Regions from separate parts of the Kitasatospora sp. NPDC051984 genome, predicted to be linked through region 2. Evidence: riboswitches for the same ligand, from Rfam matches in the RefSeq annotation. Region 2 holds a riboswitch; the other holds the start of a gene.
What was found. A riboswitch is a leader RNA that binds a small molecule or an ion and turns the genes downstream of it on or off. The one in region 2 is predicted to bind thiamine pyrophosphate.

Region 1 (7,803 bases), on a different contig from region 2:
GCGCGGCGGGCCAGCGGCCGGGCCCAGCCGGCGACGGCCTGCGCGGCGGCGTCGGCCAGGATCAGCGCGGGCGGGGCGAGCGCGAGCCGGGAGCGCAGTACGTCCGGCCCGGCGCCCGGGTCGAGGACGGCGACCCGCAGTCCGAGGCGGTGCGCGGCGAGCAGCACGGCCAGCCCGCGCGGCCCCGGGCGGACGGCGACTCCGAGGGTGTCGCCCGGCCGCAGACCGTGCCGGTGGTGCAGGGCGGCGGCCAACTGATCTGTCGCGTTGGCCAGTTCGGCGCCGCGGGCGAGGACGCGCGGGGCGCCGCCGCGGGTCGTGCCGAGCAGGACCGGGCGGGAGCCGGCGTCGCGCAGGGTGCGGTCGAGCTGGTCGAGCATCGGAACTCCTTCGGCGGTGGGGGTCAGCGGACGTCGACCGAGCGGTGTCCGGCGCCGCGTTCGAGGTACCAGCGGGCGGTGCCGCGCAGGCCGTAGGCGCGGATCCGGCGGGTGGAGTTCTGCACCACCATGTCGGGGCGGTGCACGATCGCGGTACTGACCCGGCGGACCTGGTTGATGAAGGCGCGGTCGGTGGGGGACGGGCGCCGGGGCATGCCGCCGGACTCGAGGTAGAGCCCGGCGGTGATGGCCATGTTGTTGCCGGCGTGCATCCGGTACGGCGTCAGGTACCCGTGTCGGCGGCGGTGCGCGGGGCGGATCCGGCCGAAGAACGCGCCGAGCGCGACCAGGACGCGGAACACGGTGCGCCCCACCGGGCCGTGCTCGTCGCGGCGGGCGGTGACCTTGCCGCAGACCAGGCCGCCGCAGCCGAGCATCCCGGCCCGGGCGGCCGCCGTCCAGCCCGGTTCGGGCAGGCAGTCGGCGTCGGTGCGGGCCAGCAGGGTGGCGCCGTGGTCGATGGCGTACCGGAAGCCGGTGTCGACGGCGCAGCCCACGCCCTTGGCCGGTTCGACCAACAGCCTTACCGGGAACGGGGCTTGATCGGCGAACGCCCGTACCTGCGCGCAGGTGTCGTCGGTGGAGCCGTTGTCGACCACCAGCAGGGTGAAGTCCAGGTCGCGCTGGCCGGCCAGGGCGCGCAGGGTGCCGCCGATCCTGGCCGCCTCCTGGTAGGCGGGGACGAGCACCCAGAGTGCCGTCACGACTTCTCCCAGACCATCGTCATCAGGCTGACCCCGCCGCCCAGGCCGACCATCAGGACCCGCTCACCAGGCTCCAACTCGCCAATTGTCCGGTCGAGTTGGACGCCGATGGTGGCCGAGGCCAGGTTGCCGAGCTCGGGCACGGTGACCACCAGCTTGTCGGCGGGCACCCCCGTCAGCTCCACGAACCGCTCCAGGTACGGCAGCGTGACCTGGTGCACCAGCACCCGGGCGTAGGCGTCCCAGCCGAAGCCGGTGCGGGTCGCCACCCGGGTCAGGATGTCCGCCCCGATCCGCTCGAAAACCCCGCGCAACTCCTTGCCGCCGCCCCGGAAGTAGCTCCACTCGTCGCCGCGCGGGTGCCGCGAGCCGCCGCCCGGGATGCCGCCGACCTCCCAGTGCTCGGACGCCGTCTCGGTCTCGATGTCGAGGATGCCGCCGCGCTCCACCCGCTCCACCACCACGGCCGCCCCGCCGTCGCCGAAGGTGTAGCCCGCGAAGCCGTCGCGGAACTCCGCCAGACCGGACGGGTCGCGGCGCATCGCCCGGCTCGGCGTCTCCCCCGTCACCACCAGCGCCCGGCTGGCCCGGCCGGCCAGGATCATCGCGCGGGCGGTGTCGATGCCGTTCAGGAAGCTGTTGCAGGCGTTGGAGACGTCCAACGCGTGGGCGCGGGAGCCGAGTTCGGCCTGCACCAGGTGCGCGGTGGCGGGCTCGCAGACGTCCCGCGAGGCGGACGCGAACAGCAGCAGGTCGATGTCCCCGGGCCCGATCCCGCGCGCCGCGAGCGCCCGGCGGGCCGCGCCCAGCCCGAGCGTGGAGGCGTACTCGTCGTCGCGCGCGAAGTGCCGGGTGCGGATGCCGGTCGCCTTCTCGAACATGCCGTCGGGCAGCGGCAGCCCGGCGCCGGCGGCCACCTCGTCCTGCAACTGCCGTGAGGTGACGGCCTGTTGGGGCAGGTACGAGCCGGTCGCGGTGATGCCGATACGAGGCAGGAGGTCCATGGCTCGATGCTGGCGCGGGCCCGGCGCGCGGGCGTGAGTACGGGTACTCACCCGGGGCTGAGATGTGTGGAGGGCGGGCATGGGGCCGCCCGGGGAGGTTGTTCCCTCGCCCGGGCGGAACTCAGCTGTCGCTGAGGTGAGTTACTTGCTGTCGGCCTCGATCGGGATGACCTGCGCCGGAGCGGCGGCGGCCGGGGCAGCGGCCTTGGCAGCCTCCGCGTTCTCAGCCGCCGGGGACATCGCCGTGAGCAGCTGGCGGGCCAGGCCGAGGCCGGTCCCGCCCATGGTGAGCGCCTTGGCGAACATCTCGGACATGCCCTCGGCGCCGTTCAGCAGCACCATGTGCTCGACGTTGCCGAACGCGTCCGCGCCGGCCCGGACGATGGCCGGCCAGTTCTCGGCGAGCTGCTGGGCGACCACCGCCTCCTGGTTCTCGGCCAGCGCCGCGGCGCGGGCCTTGATGCCCTCGGCCTCGGCCAGGCCCTGCGCCCGGGTGGCCTCCGCCTCGGCGAGACCCTTCGCCCGGGCCGCCTCCGCCTCGGCCAGACCCTTGGCGGCCTCGGCGGCGGCCTGCGCCTCACCGGTGGCCCGGGTGGCCTCGGCCGCGGCCAGACCGCGGGCCTTGGTGGCCTCGGCCTCGGCCGCGGCGGCGACCTTGACCCGGTTCGCCTCGGCGGCGGTCTTCAGCTCGGTCTCCCGGGACAGTGCCTCGGCGGCGGAGATCCGGGCGTCACGGTCGGCCTCGGCCTTGGTGCGGGTCTCGTACGCGCGGGCGTCGGCCGGCTTGCGGACGTCCGCCTGCAGCTGCTGCTCCTTGCGGTGCGCCTCCAGCTCGGCGACCTTGGTCTCCTGGACCACGACCTCCTGCCGGGCGGCGGCCTGCGCGAGCGGGCCGGCCTGCAGCGCACGAGCCGCGGCGGTGTCCATCTCGGCCTGGTAACCGGCCTGCTGGATGCCGGAGTTGCGGGTTGCCTCGGCCTTGCGGGCGAACGCCTCCTGCTCGGCCTCGGTGGCCCGTCGGTCCGCCTCGGCGGCGGCGATCCGGGCGTCGCGCTGGACGGCCGCGGCGTGCGGCGCGGCCAGGTTGGTGATGTACCCGGTCGGGTCCAGGATCTCCTGGATCTGCAGCGAGTCGATGATCAGACCGAGCTTCTCCATCTCGATGCCCGAGGCGGAGCGGGTCTCACCGGTGAGCCGCTCGCGGTCGCGGATCATGTCCTCGACCGTCAGCCCACCGACGATGGACCGCAGGTGGCCGGCGAACACGTTGTGCACCCGCTGGCCCATCATCTTCTGCTGGTCCAGGAAACGCCGGGCGGCGTTGGCGATCGACACCGGGTCGTCGCCCACCTTGAAGATCACAACGCCCTTGACGTGCACGGGAATTCCCTGCGACGTCACGCACTCCACGTCCAGCGCGGCCTCGTTCAGGTCCAGCGAGAGCCGGCGCACCGCCTGGACGCCCGGCACCACGAAGGTGCCCCGCCCGGTCACCACGCGGAAGCCCAGACCCTCGCCGTGCTTGGAACCCGAGATCACCAGCGCCTCGTTGGGTTCCGCCACGCGCCACATCAGCTTGAAAAGAACGATCAGCAGAACGAGGCCTGCGACGGCGCCGCCTGCGATGCCGACCAACATCGGCAATCCCCCCTTAGGAGCACACCGGTCCCGTGCTGCGCTTGGGTCGTGCAGAACTGGCGCGGAAACCGGTGGCAGCCGCATTCTCCGCCGTTCCGGATCAGGGGGGAAGGGTCTGGACCGTGGGAACTCTCACTGTCTCAAAAGTGTTGCGGCAGGTTTGTGGAGGCCGTCTGACGTGCAATCAAAAGGGCTCCACGTACACCGTGCGCGGTGGCTGATATTCGACCACCACCACCATGGTGCCCGGCTGCAGCGGCTCGCCCGGTGTGGCGCGGTACGCCAGGAACGCCTCGGTGCCCAGCCGTTCGGGCACGTGCACCATCACCTCGCCGACCAGGCCCGCGCCGATCCGCCCTGTCACCCGCCCCGTCAGTCCGATCACCTGCACGATTCTCCCACCTCGTACGTGGCGTGAACAGCGCGGGCCCACGCGGGAGTTGCCCGCCGGGGGAGGGCCGGGCGCGGGAGTGCGCCCTGGACCGGCGCCGTGACGTGCCCTACGGTGAGGAACCGAACGCAGGCGGACGACGCCTGCGCGGAACGGGAGCTCGGAGCACCGGGCTGAGAGGGCGCTGACGGTACGCGGGCCCGCGTACCACCTGCTGCGCCGACCGCAGGAACCTGACCGGGTAATGCCGGCGTAGGGAGTTGAAGGTCCGATGACCGCATTTTCCGAGTACCCGTCTGCCCGCGAGTCGGCCGCCACCGGGTACCCCACCCCCGCCTGGCGCAAGGCCTACCGCCAAGGCAGCCGCCCCGACCTGCGGGTCCCCTACCGCGAGGTCCACCTCACCGACGGCCGCACCGTCCCGCTGTACGACACCTCCGGCCCGTACACCGACCCCGACCTGCCCACCGACGTCCGCCGCGGACTGCCCGCCCTGCGCGACGGATGGATTCGGCAGCGCGGCGACGTCGAGGAGTACCAGGGCCGCGAGGCCCGCCCCGAGGACGACGGCATCAAGCACACCGCGCCGCGCGGCGGCGACCTGCGCAACCTGGACGCCGTCTTCCCCGGCCGCCCACGCCGCCCGCTGCGCGCCAGGGACGGCGAATCCGTCACCCAACTCGCCTACGCCAAGCGCGGGTTGATCACACCCGAGATGGAGTTCGTGGCGCTCCGGGAAGGCCTCGAACCGGAGTTCGTCCGCGAGCAGGTGGCCCGCGGACGCGCCGTCATCCCGGTCAACGTGAACCACCCCGAGAGCGAACCGGCCATCATCGGCACCGACTTCCTGGTGAAGATCAACGCCAACATCGGCAACTCCGCCGTCACCTCCTCCATCGAGGAGGAGGTGGAGAAGATGACCTGGGCCACCCGCTGGGGCGCCGACACCGTCATGGACCTCTCCACCGGCCGCAACATCCACACCACCCGCGAGTGGATCCTGCGCAACTCCCCCGTCCCGATCGGCACCGTCCCGCTCTACCAGGCACTGGAGAAGGTCGACGGCCGGGCCGAGGAACTCAGCTGGGAGGTCTACCGGGACACCGTCCTCGAACAGTGCGAGCAGGGCGTCGACTACATGACCGTGCACGCCGGCGTCCTGCTCCGGTACGTGCCGCTCACCGCCCGCCGCAAGACCGGCATCGTCTCGCGCGGCGGCTCCATCATGGCCGCCTGGTGCCTGGCCCACCACCAGGAGAACTTCCTCTACACGCACTTCGAGGAACTCTGCGAGCTGCTGCGCGCCTACGACGTCACCTTCTCGCTCGGTGACGGCCTGCGGCCCGGCTCCATCGCCGACGCCAACGACGAGGCCCAGTTCGCCGAACTCACCACCCTCGGCGAGCTCGGCCGGATCGCCCGCGCCAAGGACGTCCAGGTGATGATCGAAGGCCCCGGACACGTCCCGATGCACAAGATCCGCGAGAACATGGACCTGCAGAAGGAGATCTGCGACGAGGCCCCGTTCTACACGCTCGGCCCGCTCACCACCGACGTCGCACCCGGCTACGACCACATCACCTCCGGCATCGGCGCCGCGATGATCGCCTGGTGGGGCACCGCGATGCTCTGCTACGTCACCCCCAAGGAACACCTCGGCCTGCCCAACCGCGACGACGTCAAGACCGGCGTCATCACCTACAAGATCGCCGCCCACGCCGCCGACCTCGCCAAGGGCCACCCCGGCGCCCAGGCCTGGGACGACGCCCTCTCCGACGCCCGCTTCGAATTCCGCTGGGAGGACCAGTTCAACCTGGCCCTCGACCCCGAGACCGCCCGCGAATTCCACGACGAGACCCTCCCCGCCGAGCCCGCCAAAACCGCGCACTTCTGCTCCATGTGCGGCCCGAAGTTCTGCTCGATGAAGATCAGCAAATCCATCAATGAGAAGTTCGGCGGCGGCGAGGCCTCGCGGGAGTACGACGAGGCCGCCGTCGAGGGCATGAAGGCCATGTCCGAGGAGTTCAAAGCCCAGGGGAACAAGGTCTACCTGCCGATGGCGGACTGACGCCCTTGATCGTACGGCTGGCTGTGACCGGGATCCCGGACACAGCCAGCCGGCGGTTGTCGGGCAGTCAGACACTGACGGCTGACGAGATGTCCCCGTCGGTTGGCTGGTCCTGGGCGGCCCCTTGAAGGAAGTCGTACTCCCGGGCGTAGAACTCGCCGGCCTCCTGGATCTCCGGGTCCCTGCTTCTCAGTGCCCGGTCGGTGAGTTCACACAGCAGTGGCCACGCTTGGATGCGCGCGAGAAGGCCGCCGAGGCGCCAGTACTCGTACTCGTCCTCGCTGTCCAGGTGTTGCCGGACCAGCGGCGCCAGCTCGGGAATCAGACTGTGGTTGGCGAGATGCTCGATCGCCTCGCAGGCCCATCCATGGGTTCGGTCCGAGACAGCCAGGCTCACCAGTTCCGGTAGAAGAGTCAGCGTGTCGTTGGAGAACCCGTCGAGATAGCGCAGCGCGGATGTCTAGTCCCAGCCATGCTCTCGGAGTGCGTGTCGCAGAACACCGGCTCGGTCGGTGGCCTTCTGGTAGAACTCGGCCTGCACGCGATGAAGCTCTGGACGAGCCGCAATAACAGTGGCCCAGAGTTCTTGATCGGACGGAGTAGTCACAGGTCTGCCTATGACTCGGGCTCGACTGCGGAAACGGTGGACGAACGCTTGGGTGGACGCCCGTCAAGGAGGACGGTCTGTATCTGATGATGCCCCACAAGACTGACCATGCGCGAGATCAATTGCAGCCCATACACTCAGATCAGCATTCTGAATGCTTCGCAGAAATGTCGAAAGCTGGGTGATCCATTGATATCAGGCTGCATGAGCGGTGCAACCGCTCGAGCAAGCTCCATCTTTCGTAGCCCGCCAGCGAAGTATCCGTAATCCTGGAGAAGTTTCTCAAGCCTCTCCCAGGTGCCGCCCTTGATGGAATCGGGCTCTCGATATTGCGATTTCTTCTCGAAAGCCTTCGGCAGCCTTGGATAGGCCGCACGGAGGGCATCCGGATCTCCGAGTATCCAGGCTTCGATCTCCTCGCAAGCAATTCTGGCCTTAACGTGTCCCCCGGCAGCAGGCTCCGCCCCGACGAGCATGTTCAAACCGTCCACCTTGCCGACCATCTCAATCAGTCGGCTCTTCAGGGCCAGGCAGTCATCGTCGTCGCGATCAACGAGAATCAGAAATCTAATATTGCCCGCCGCTGCCCAGCTCGCGTATCCAGAAAGGCGCTGTGGAAGCTTTCGAAGCAAGTCATCCTTTCCTTGGAATACGCGAAGCTCGTAATCCCTTCCCTGCTGCGCGCCCGGAGTCATGATTGGGGCGAGATTCTGAATCAGAGCCTCTGCGCTTGGCTCTTCGAGAAGAATTTCCAGCATCGGCCCATCACCGCGCCAGCGCTGGACTCAAAGGGTCTCCATGGTTGAAGTACCCTTCCATCCAGAGATCGCCTAGCAGCGCCCCAGAGTCGACGTGGGAGCGAACGGCCTGGCTATCTGACGCGCGAAACGCCTTCGTGTATCCGGTTTGGTCGCGATAGAGAACTCGAAGCTCGTTCGGCCTGATGCCATT
Region 2 (7,803 bases):
AGGGCAAGCGCACCCTGCTCGTCGCCCACGCGATGCGCGGCCTCTCGGAGCTCGACGCCAAGACCCTGGACACCCGGCTCGGCGCGCCCGACCTCACCCCGGACGAGGTGGCCGAGCTGCGCGAACTGATCTCCGCCAGCGGCGCCCCGGCGATCGTCGAGGCCCGCATCGACCAGCTGCTCACCGAGGCACTGACCGCCCTGCACAACGCGCCGATCGCCGACGGCCCGACCCGCGAGGTGCTCCAGGCCCTGGCGGACGCGGCGACGGTGCGCAAGTACTGATCAGCGGTCCCGCCACCGCCGGGAGGCGAGTGCGGCCAGCCCGGCGCCGGCGGCGTTCAGCAGGACGTCGTCCACCGAGGAGACCCGGTCCAGCCACAGCACGTACTGGGCCGTCTCCACCAGCACCGAGCAGGCCGCACCCAGCGCCAGCACCCGCGGCACCGTGAGCGATCGGAACCGGATCGGCGCGAAGAAGCCGAGCGCCGCGAACACCAGCAGGTTGCCGCCGATCTGCACCGTCGCGGTCACCGGCGTGCCCTGGGTGAGGACCTCGTACAGGTCCCGAAACGGCACCAGGCTGACCCGCCGGGGCGCGACACCCGCCCCCGGGCCCGGCAGCAGGATCATCCAGACCCACGGCACCGTCCCGTGCACCATGGCGACCTCGGCGAAGGCGGCTCGGCGCCGGGAGAGCACCCGCACCAGCACGGCCGACAGCGGCAACGCGGCCAACGACCAGAACACCGCCGCATTGACCGTCCCGAGCCACGGCTGCCACCCGGCACGGTGATGCAACGGCCGCTGCGCGACGAAAGCCACTGCCGTGGCGAGAACGGCGACCGGGGCGAGCAGCACGGCCCGGCGGGCCGGGGATATGGGATTCACGACTGCACGGAGGCCGCCGAGCCGTGCCGCGGTTCCAGGGAGGCGCGAACGGGTGCGAAACCAGGGAGAGCACAACCGGGGGCGCGGAGAACTGCGCGAAGCGGAAGGCACCCAACCGCAAGATCGCGACGCAGGGCAATGACCTGCACTTGATCGCGACCTTGCGGACGTGCTTTGCGCTTGGCGCGCAGTTCTCCCCCAGCCCTAGCGGGCCGGGAGGTACCCCCACGCGCCCCCGGTTGTGCTCTCCCGGTTGCGCTGTCTACCGCAGGCGGGCAGCCAGTTGTGCCGCCGCCGCGCCCGGGTCCTCCGCAGCGGTGAGGGCGCGGACGACCACGATGCGGGTGGCGCCGGCGGCCAGGACCTGGTCGAGGTTGTCCTGGTCGATGCCGCCGATGGCGAACCAGGGCCGGACAGGCCTCGCGGCAGCCGCGTGGCGGACCAGGTCGAGGCCGGGGGCGTGGCGGCCGGGCTTGGTGGGGGTGGGCCAGACCGGGCCGGTGCAGAAGTAGTCGACGCCGGGCTCGGTGATCGCCGCGTCCACCTCGGCCTCGGAGTGGCAGGAGCGCCCGATCAGCACGTCCTCGCCGAGGATGGCGCGGGCCACGGCCACCGGCAGGTCGTCCTGCCCGAGGTGCAGCACGTCGGGGCGGGCGCCGAAGGCGACGTCGGCACGGTCGTTGACGGCCAGCAGTTTGCCGTGGCGCTTGGCCGCGTCCGCGAAGACCTCGAGGTACTCGAGTTCCTGGCGGGCCTCCAGGTTCTTGTCCCGGAGCTGGACGATGTCGACGCCGCCGGCCAGCACGGCGTCCAGGAAGTCGGCCAGGTCGCCCTGCTCGCGCCGGGCGTCGGTGCAGAGGTAGAGCTTGGCGTCGGCGAGTTGCTGCCGGGGCGTCACAGTGCCATGGCCTGGGCGCGGCGCTTGACCTCGGTGCCGCGGTTCTCGCGCAGGGCCTGGATCGGGCTGCCGGGGAGGGACGGGTCCTCGGTGAACATCCACTCGAGGATCTCCTCGTCGGAGAAGCCGCAGTCGCGGAGCACCGTGAGGGTGCCGACCAGGTGCTTGACCGGGCCGTCGTCCTCGATGAAGTCGGCGGGCACCTGGAGGGAGTTGTTCGCGCCGCGGCGGACGGCCAGCAGGGTGCGGTTCTTCACCATGTCGCGGACCTCGGTGATCACCACGCCCCACCGCTCCGAGATGTCGGGCAGGTACAGCCACGCGGGGACCAGGGCGTCAATCTTGGGATCAATCTTGCTCACGGCACCCAGCCTACCCACCCGCTACCCGGCGGCGGCCTTCAGCTGGACGGCCGGGTCGGCGGCGAGCGCCGGATCGAGCACCGTGCCCCGTTCGATCAGGCGGCGGCCCTGCGCGAGGTCGCGCGGCCGGTCCACGGCGAGCAGCGCGACCAGCTTGCCGTCGCGCAGCCAGAGCACCGTCCAGTCGCGCTCTGAGGGGGAGCCGCGCCACAGCAGATGGTCGGCGCCGGCGTGCCGGCCCGCGTACTGCACCATGCGGTCGAACTGCTCGGACCAGAAGTACGGAACGGGGTCGTAGGGCGTGTCCAGGGTGCCGAGCACCGAGGCGGCGACGGCGCCGCCGGAGTGCAGGGCGTGGTCCCAGTGCTGGACGGCGAGCCGGGTGCCGAACCGGGCGGACGGGTAGGAGACGCAGTCGCCGACCGCCCAGATGCCGGGCAGCGCGGTGCGCAGCCGGTCGTCCACCGGGACGGTGCCGTCGGGGTCGAGGGCGAGCGGGCTGTCGGCGAGCCAGCCGGTGGCGGGGCGGGCGCCGATGCCGACCACCACCTCGTCGGCGGGCAGGTGGGTGCCGTCGGCGAGCAGCACCCCGCCGTCGGCGGCCCCGGCGACGCCGACGCCGCAGCGCAGTTCGACGCCGGCTGCGGCGTACCAGTCGGTCATCAGGGTGCCGAGTTCGGCGGGCAGCGCCCCGGCCAGCGGGGTGGCGGCGGCCTCGACGACGGTGACGTGGCAGCCCAGGGCGCGGGCGACGGTGGCGGTCTCGGCGCCGATCCAGCCCGCGCCGACCAGCACGATCCGCTTGTCGGGGGTGAGCGCGGCGCGCAGCGCGTGCGCGTCGTCGACGGTGCGCAAGGTGCGCGCGTCGGGCAGACCGGGCAGCGTGCGCGGGTCGGCGCCGGTGGCGATCACCAGGGCGCCGTACGGGAGTTCGCCGCGGTCGGTGTGCAGCACGCCGGCGTTCAGGCCGGTGGCGCGGTGGCCGGTGCGCAGTTCGACGCCGAGGTCGGTCCAGTCGATCTCGAAGGCGGTGGCGTCGGTCTTGCCGAGCAGCACGTCCTTGGACAGCGGCGGCCGGTCGTACGGGAGGTGGAGTTCCTCGCCGACCAGGGTGATCACGCCCTGCCAGCCACCCTGTCGCAGGTTCAGGGCGGCCTGTGCGCCCGCCATGCCCGCCCCGACCACGACGACCCGGTCCGTTGCCCTCAGTTCAGCCACGGCGTCCACCCTAACCGGCCTGATGTCGGCAGGGGCACCGGCGTTAAAGTGGAGGGACTGAACTATCACGGGAGCCCGGCGCACCGGGCTGAGAGGCGGGCTGTGGCGGCCCGCGACCGTCCGAACCTGATCCGGGTCATGCCGGCGAAGGGAGAAGAAGCGCTGTGGCACATTTCGACGTGCTGGTGATCGGCGGGGGCATCATCGGCCTCGGCGTCGCCTTGCGTACCGCGCAGCGCGGGCTGAGCGTCGCGGTGGTGGACCCGTCGCCGGGCGGCGGCGCGGCCCAGGTCGCCGCGGGCATGCTCGCACCGGTCACCGAACTCCAGTACGGCGAGGAGCCGTTGCTGCGCCTGGGCATGGCGTCCAACGAGCGCTACGGGGCGTTCGCCGCCGAGCTGACCGAGCTGACCGGCCTGGACACCGGCTACCGCCGCACCGGCACGCTGGCCGTCGCGCTGGACTCCGACGACCGCGAGGAACTGCGCGAACTGCACGCCTTCCACGGCCGGCTGGGCCTGGAGTCCACGTGGCTGACCGGCCGGGAGTGCCGCCGGCTGGAGCCGATGCTGGCCCCGGGCATACGTGGCGGCCTGCACGTCGCCGAGGACCACCAGGTGGACGGCCGCCGCCTCGCCGCCGCGCTGGTCGCGGCCTGCAAGCTGCTCGGCGTCGCCTTCCACCGCACCCAGGCCGCCGAACTGGTGACGGACGGCGAACGGGCGCTCGGCGTCCGCCTGTTGAGCGGCGAGCAGCTGACGGCCGGCCGGACGGTGCTGGCGGCCGGCTCGCGCAGCCACCTGCTGCCGGGCCTGCCGGACGGGGTGCTGCCGGCCATCCGCCCGGTCAAGGGGCAGGTGCTGCGGCTGCGCGTCCCGAAGCTGTACGCGCCGTTCCTGTCCCGCAATGTGCGCGCCGTGGTGCGCGGCCAGCACCTGTACCTGGTGCCGCGCGCCGACGGCGAGTTGGTGATCGGCGCGACCAGCGAGGAGATGGGCCACGACACCACCGTCACCGCGGGCGGCGTGTACGAGCTGCTCCGGGATGCGCACGAACTCGTCCCCGGCATCACCGAGTTGCCGCTGGTGGAGACGGGCGCGGGGCTGCGGCCCGGCTCCCCCGACAACGCGCCGCTGCTCGGCCCGACCGCGCTGCCCGGCCTGGCCGCCGCCACCGGGCACTACCGCAACGGCGTGCTGCTCACCCCCGTCACCGCCGACCTGCTCGCCGACTACCTGGCCACCGGCGAACTCCCCGCGCTGGCCGCAGACTTCACCCCCGACCGCTTCCGCACCGAGGTGCCCGCATGAACACCGTCGCCCTGACCGTCAACGGCGAACCCCGCACGCTGCCCGCCGCCACCACGCTGGACGTGCTGGTCGCCGAGGTGTCCGCCGCCAACACCGGCGTCGCCGCCGCCGTCAACGAGGCCGTGGTGCCGCGCAGTTCGTGGCCCGCCACGGCGCTCGGCGAGGGCGACCGGGTGGAGATCCTCACCGCCGTGCAGGGAGGCTGAGATGGCCGACGACCTGCTGACCATCGGCGACACCACCTTCACCTCCCGCCTGATCATGGGCACCGGCGGCGCCCCCAGCCTGGATGTGCTGGAGCAGGCGCTGCGGGTCTCCGGCACCGAACTGACCACGGTGGCGATGCGCCGGGTCAACACCGCCACCCAGGGCTCGGTGCTGGAGGTGCTGGCCCGCAACGGCATCCGGATCCTCCCGAACACGGCCGGCTGCTACACCGCGGGCGAGGCCGTGCTCACCGCCCGCCTGGCCCGCGAGGCGCTCGGCACCGACTGGGTGAAGCTCGAGGTGATCGCCGACGAGCGCACCCTGCTGCCCGACCCGATCGAACTCCTGGACGCCGCCGAGACCTTGGTCGACGACGGCTTCACCGTGCTGCCGTACACCAACGACGACCCGGTGCTGGCCCGCAAGCTGGAGGACGTCGGCTGTGCGGCGATCATGCCGCTGGGCTCGCCGATCGGCTCCGGCCTGGGCATCCGCAACCCGCACAACTTCCAGCTGATCGTGGAGTCCGCGAACGTCCCGGTGGTCCTCGACGCGGGCGCCGGCACCGCCAGCGACGTCGCCCTGGCGATGGAACTCGGCTGCTCCGCCGTCATGCTGGCCTCCGCCGTGACCCGCGCCCAGGAGCCCGTCCTGATGGCCGACGCGATGCGCCGCGCCGTCGAGGCCGGCCGCCTCGCCCACCGGGCCGGCCGGATCCCGCGCCGCTACTACGCCGAGGCCTCCTCCCCCACCACCGGCCTGGCCGACACCCGGGAGCGCCCGGCGTTCTGACGGCGGGTTCCCCGCTGTGTCCCGGTTCGGGAACGGTCCGCCCCACGACCGCTCCCGCACCCGGGCCAGCTGCCACCATGGCACCTCCATGCGGAAGGGGGATTCTGTGGAACGCTCGGGCGACCGTGCCACCGACCTGCTCGGCGCGGCGATGGCCTGGGCGCCGATCGTGCTGATCGACGGTTTCCTGTTGACCAGGATCTGGGGCACGCGTCTGTCGCTGCTGGGCACCGTGCTGCTGCTGGGCCCGATGCTGCTCGGCGCCGCGGTCGGCGCGGCCACCGCACGTCGGCACCCGACGACGGCGCGGCGCTGGCTGCGGGCGGGCGTGGGGGCACTGATCGGGCACGCGCTGCAACTGGCGCTGCTGATCACGTTGCTGATGCTCTTCCCGCCGCGCATCCCCTGGTGACGGGCTCGACACCGGGCCCCTGCCGGACCGCACGTGCTTCGGCCCCTAGACTCCTCGGGTGGACATGACCATAGGTGACCCTCTGCTCGGCGTGCTGCTCGACGGGCGCTACCGGGTCGAGCAGCGGATCGCCGTGGGCGGCATGTCGACCGTCTACCGCGGCACCGACACCCGGCTCGACCGGGCCGTCGCGCTGAAGGTGATGCATCCTTCGCTGGCGGGCGACGCCGACTTCACGGCGCGGTTCATCCGTGAGGCGAAGGCGGTGGCGCGGCTCGCGCACCCCAATGTGGTCAACGTGCTGGACCAGGGCGCGGATCCGCGCGCGGTGTTCATGGCGATGGAGTACGTCCCCGGCCACACCCTGCGCGACCTGCTGCGCGATCGCGGCGCGCTCTCGGTGCGGGCCGCGCTGGACGTCCTGGAGCCGGTGCTGGCGGCGCTCGGCGCGGCGCACCGGGCGGGCCTGGTGCACCGGGACGTGAAGCCGGAGAACGTGCTGATCACCGACAACGGCATGGTGAAGGTCGCGGACTTCGGCCTGGTCCGGATCATGGGCGCCGCCGACTCGAACACCACCGCCGCCACCGAGGCGGGCCAACTGCTCGGCACCGTCTCGTACCTGGCCCCGGAGCAGATCCGCCAGGACGCGGCCACCGACCAGCGGGTGGACGTCTACGCGGCGGGCATCCTGCTGTACGAGATGCTGACCGGCACCAAGCCGCACACCGGCGAGAACGCCGCCCAGGTGATGTACCGCCACCTGCACGAGGACGTCCCGGCGCCGTCCCGCACCGCCCCCGCCGTGGGCCCGGAGCTGGACGCGCTGGTCGCCGCCGCCACCGCCCGCGACCCGCAGGCCCGGCCGTGGGACGCGGTGGAGCTGCTGGCGGCCGTGCAACGGGTGCGCCGGGCGCTGCCGGACGGGCAGTTGGACGCGGAGCCGCCGGCCTCGCACCGGCCCACCCCGCAGTTCGGCCCGGGCGAGGCGACCGCGGTGATCAGCGCCCCGCCCGGCCTGGAGCGCACCAGCGTGCTGGACGTCCCGCCGGACCTGCTGCCGCCGATCCGCCCGGTGAACGAGGACCCGCCGCCGCGCCGCCGCCGCGGCGCGCCCCGGCGCAGCCGCACCCCGCTGATCTGGTCGGCGGTGGTGCTCGTGGTGGTGCTGCTGGTCGGCGGCGTGACGTACACGCTGTCCGGCGCGGTGTACGCGACGGTGCCGAGCGTGCTGGGGCAGAGCCGGCAGCAGGCCGTCACGGTGCTGGACAAGCAGGGCCTGCACGGCACGTTCAGCGAGCAGTTCAGCGAGTCGGTGCAGGCCGGCCAGGTGATCTCCACCGACCCGGGGGTGGGCGCCAAGGTCCGCAAGAGCGACGCGGTGAAGGTGGTCGTCTCGCGCGGCCCGGAGCGGGTGCCGGTGCCGGAGGTGGCGAACCGTCCGCTGGCCGAGGCGTCCAAGGCGCTGTCCGGCGCCAGGCTGACGGCGGGCACCACCACCGAGCAGTTCAGCGACTCGGTGCCGAAGGGCGCGGTGATCTCCACCGACCCGGCGCCCGGAACGGCGCTGTCCCCGAACTCGCCGGTGGCGCTGACGGTCTCCAAGGGCATGCACCTGGTGCCGGACGTCTCCGGGATGAGCAAGGACGACGCGGCGAAGGCCCTGCAGGACGCGGGCTTCACCGCTCAGGTCTCCGGTCTGCTGCCGTTCGGC

Region 1: linked by a shared signal. The riboswitch ahead of thiC (phosphomethylpyrimidine synthase ThiC) and the one ahead of thiO (glycine oxidase ThiO) in region 2 are both predicted to bind thiamine pyrophosphate.

Annotation. Positions count from the first base shown of each region.
Region 1 covers NZ_JBIUCB010000003.1:334,842-342,644, forward strand. The annotation lists gene ACIHEI_RS08090 (class I adenylate-forming enzyme family protein) at 1-380, opposite strand, end outside; gene ACIHEI_RS08095 (glycosyltransferase family A protein) at 404-1,144, opposite strand; gene ACIHEI_RS08100 (3-oxoacyl-ACP synthase III family protein) at 1,141-2,148, opposite strand; gene ACIHEI_RS08105 (flotillin family protein) at 2,290-3,786, opposite strand; gene ACIHEI_RS08110 (hypothetical protein) at 3,971-4,171, opposite strand; TPP riboswitch at 4,320-4,453, shown strand; gene thiC (phosphomethylpyrimidine synthase ThiC) at 4,449-6,245, shown strand; gene ACIHEI_RS08120 (hypothetical protein) at 6,313-6,642, opposite strand; gene ACIHEI_RS08125 (DUF4276 family protein) at 6,990-7,610, opposite strand; gene ACIHEI_RS08130 (AAA family ATPase) at 7,618-7,803, opposite strand, start outside.
Region 2 covers NZ_JBIUCB010000013.1:19,095-26,897, reverse strand. The annotation lists gene ACIHEI_RS23925 (polyprenyl synthetase family protein) at 1-284, shown strand, start outside; gene ACIHEI_RS23920 (VanZ family protein) at 285-890, opposite strand; gene thiE (thiamine phosphate synthase) at 1,153-1,788, opposite strand; gene ACIHEI_RS23910 (Rv2175c family DNA-binding protein) at 1,785-2,150, opposite strand; gene ACIHEI_RS23905 (NAD(P)/FAD-dependent oxidoreductase) at 2,172-3,377, opposite strand; TPP riboswitch at 3,426-3,538, shown strand; gene thiO (glycine oxidase ThiO) at 3,533-4,678, shown strand; gene thiS (sulfur carrier protein ThiS) at 4,675-4,884, shown strand; gene ACIHEI_RS23890 (thiazole synthase) at 4,886-5,677, shown strand; gene ACIHEI_RS23885 (hypothetical protein) at 5,784-6,089, shown strand; gene pknB (Stk1 family PASTA domain-containing Ser/Thr kinase) at 6,154-7,803, shown strand, end outside.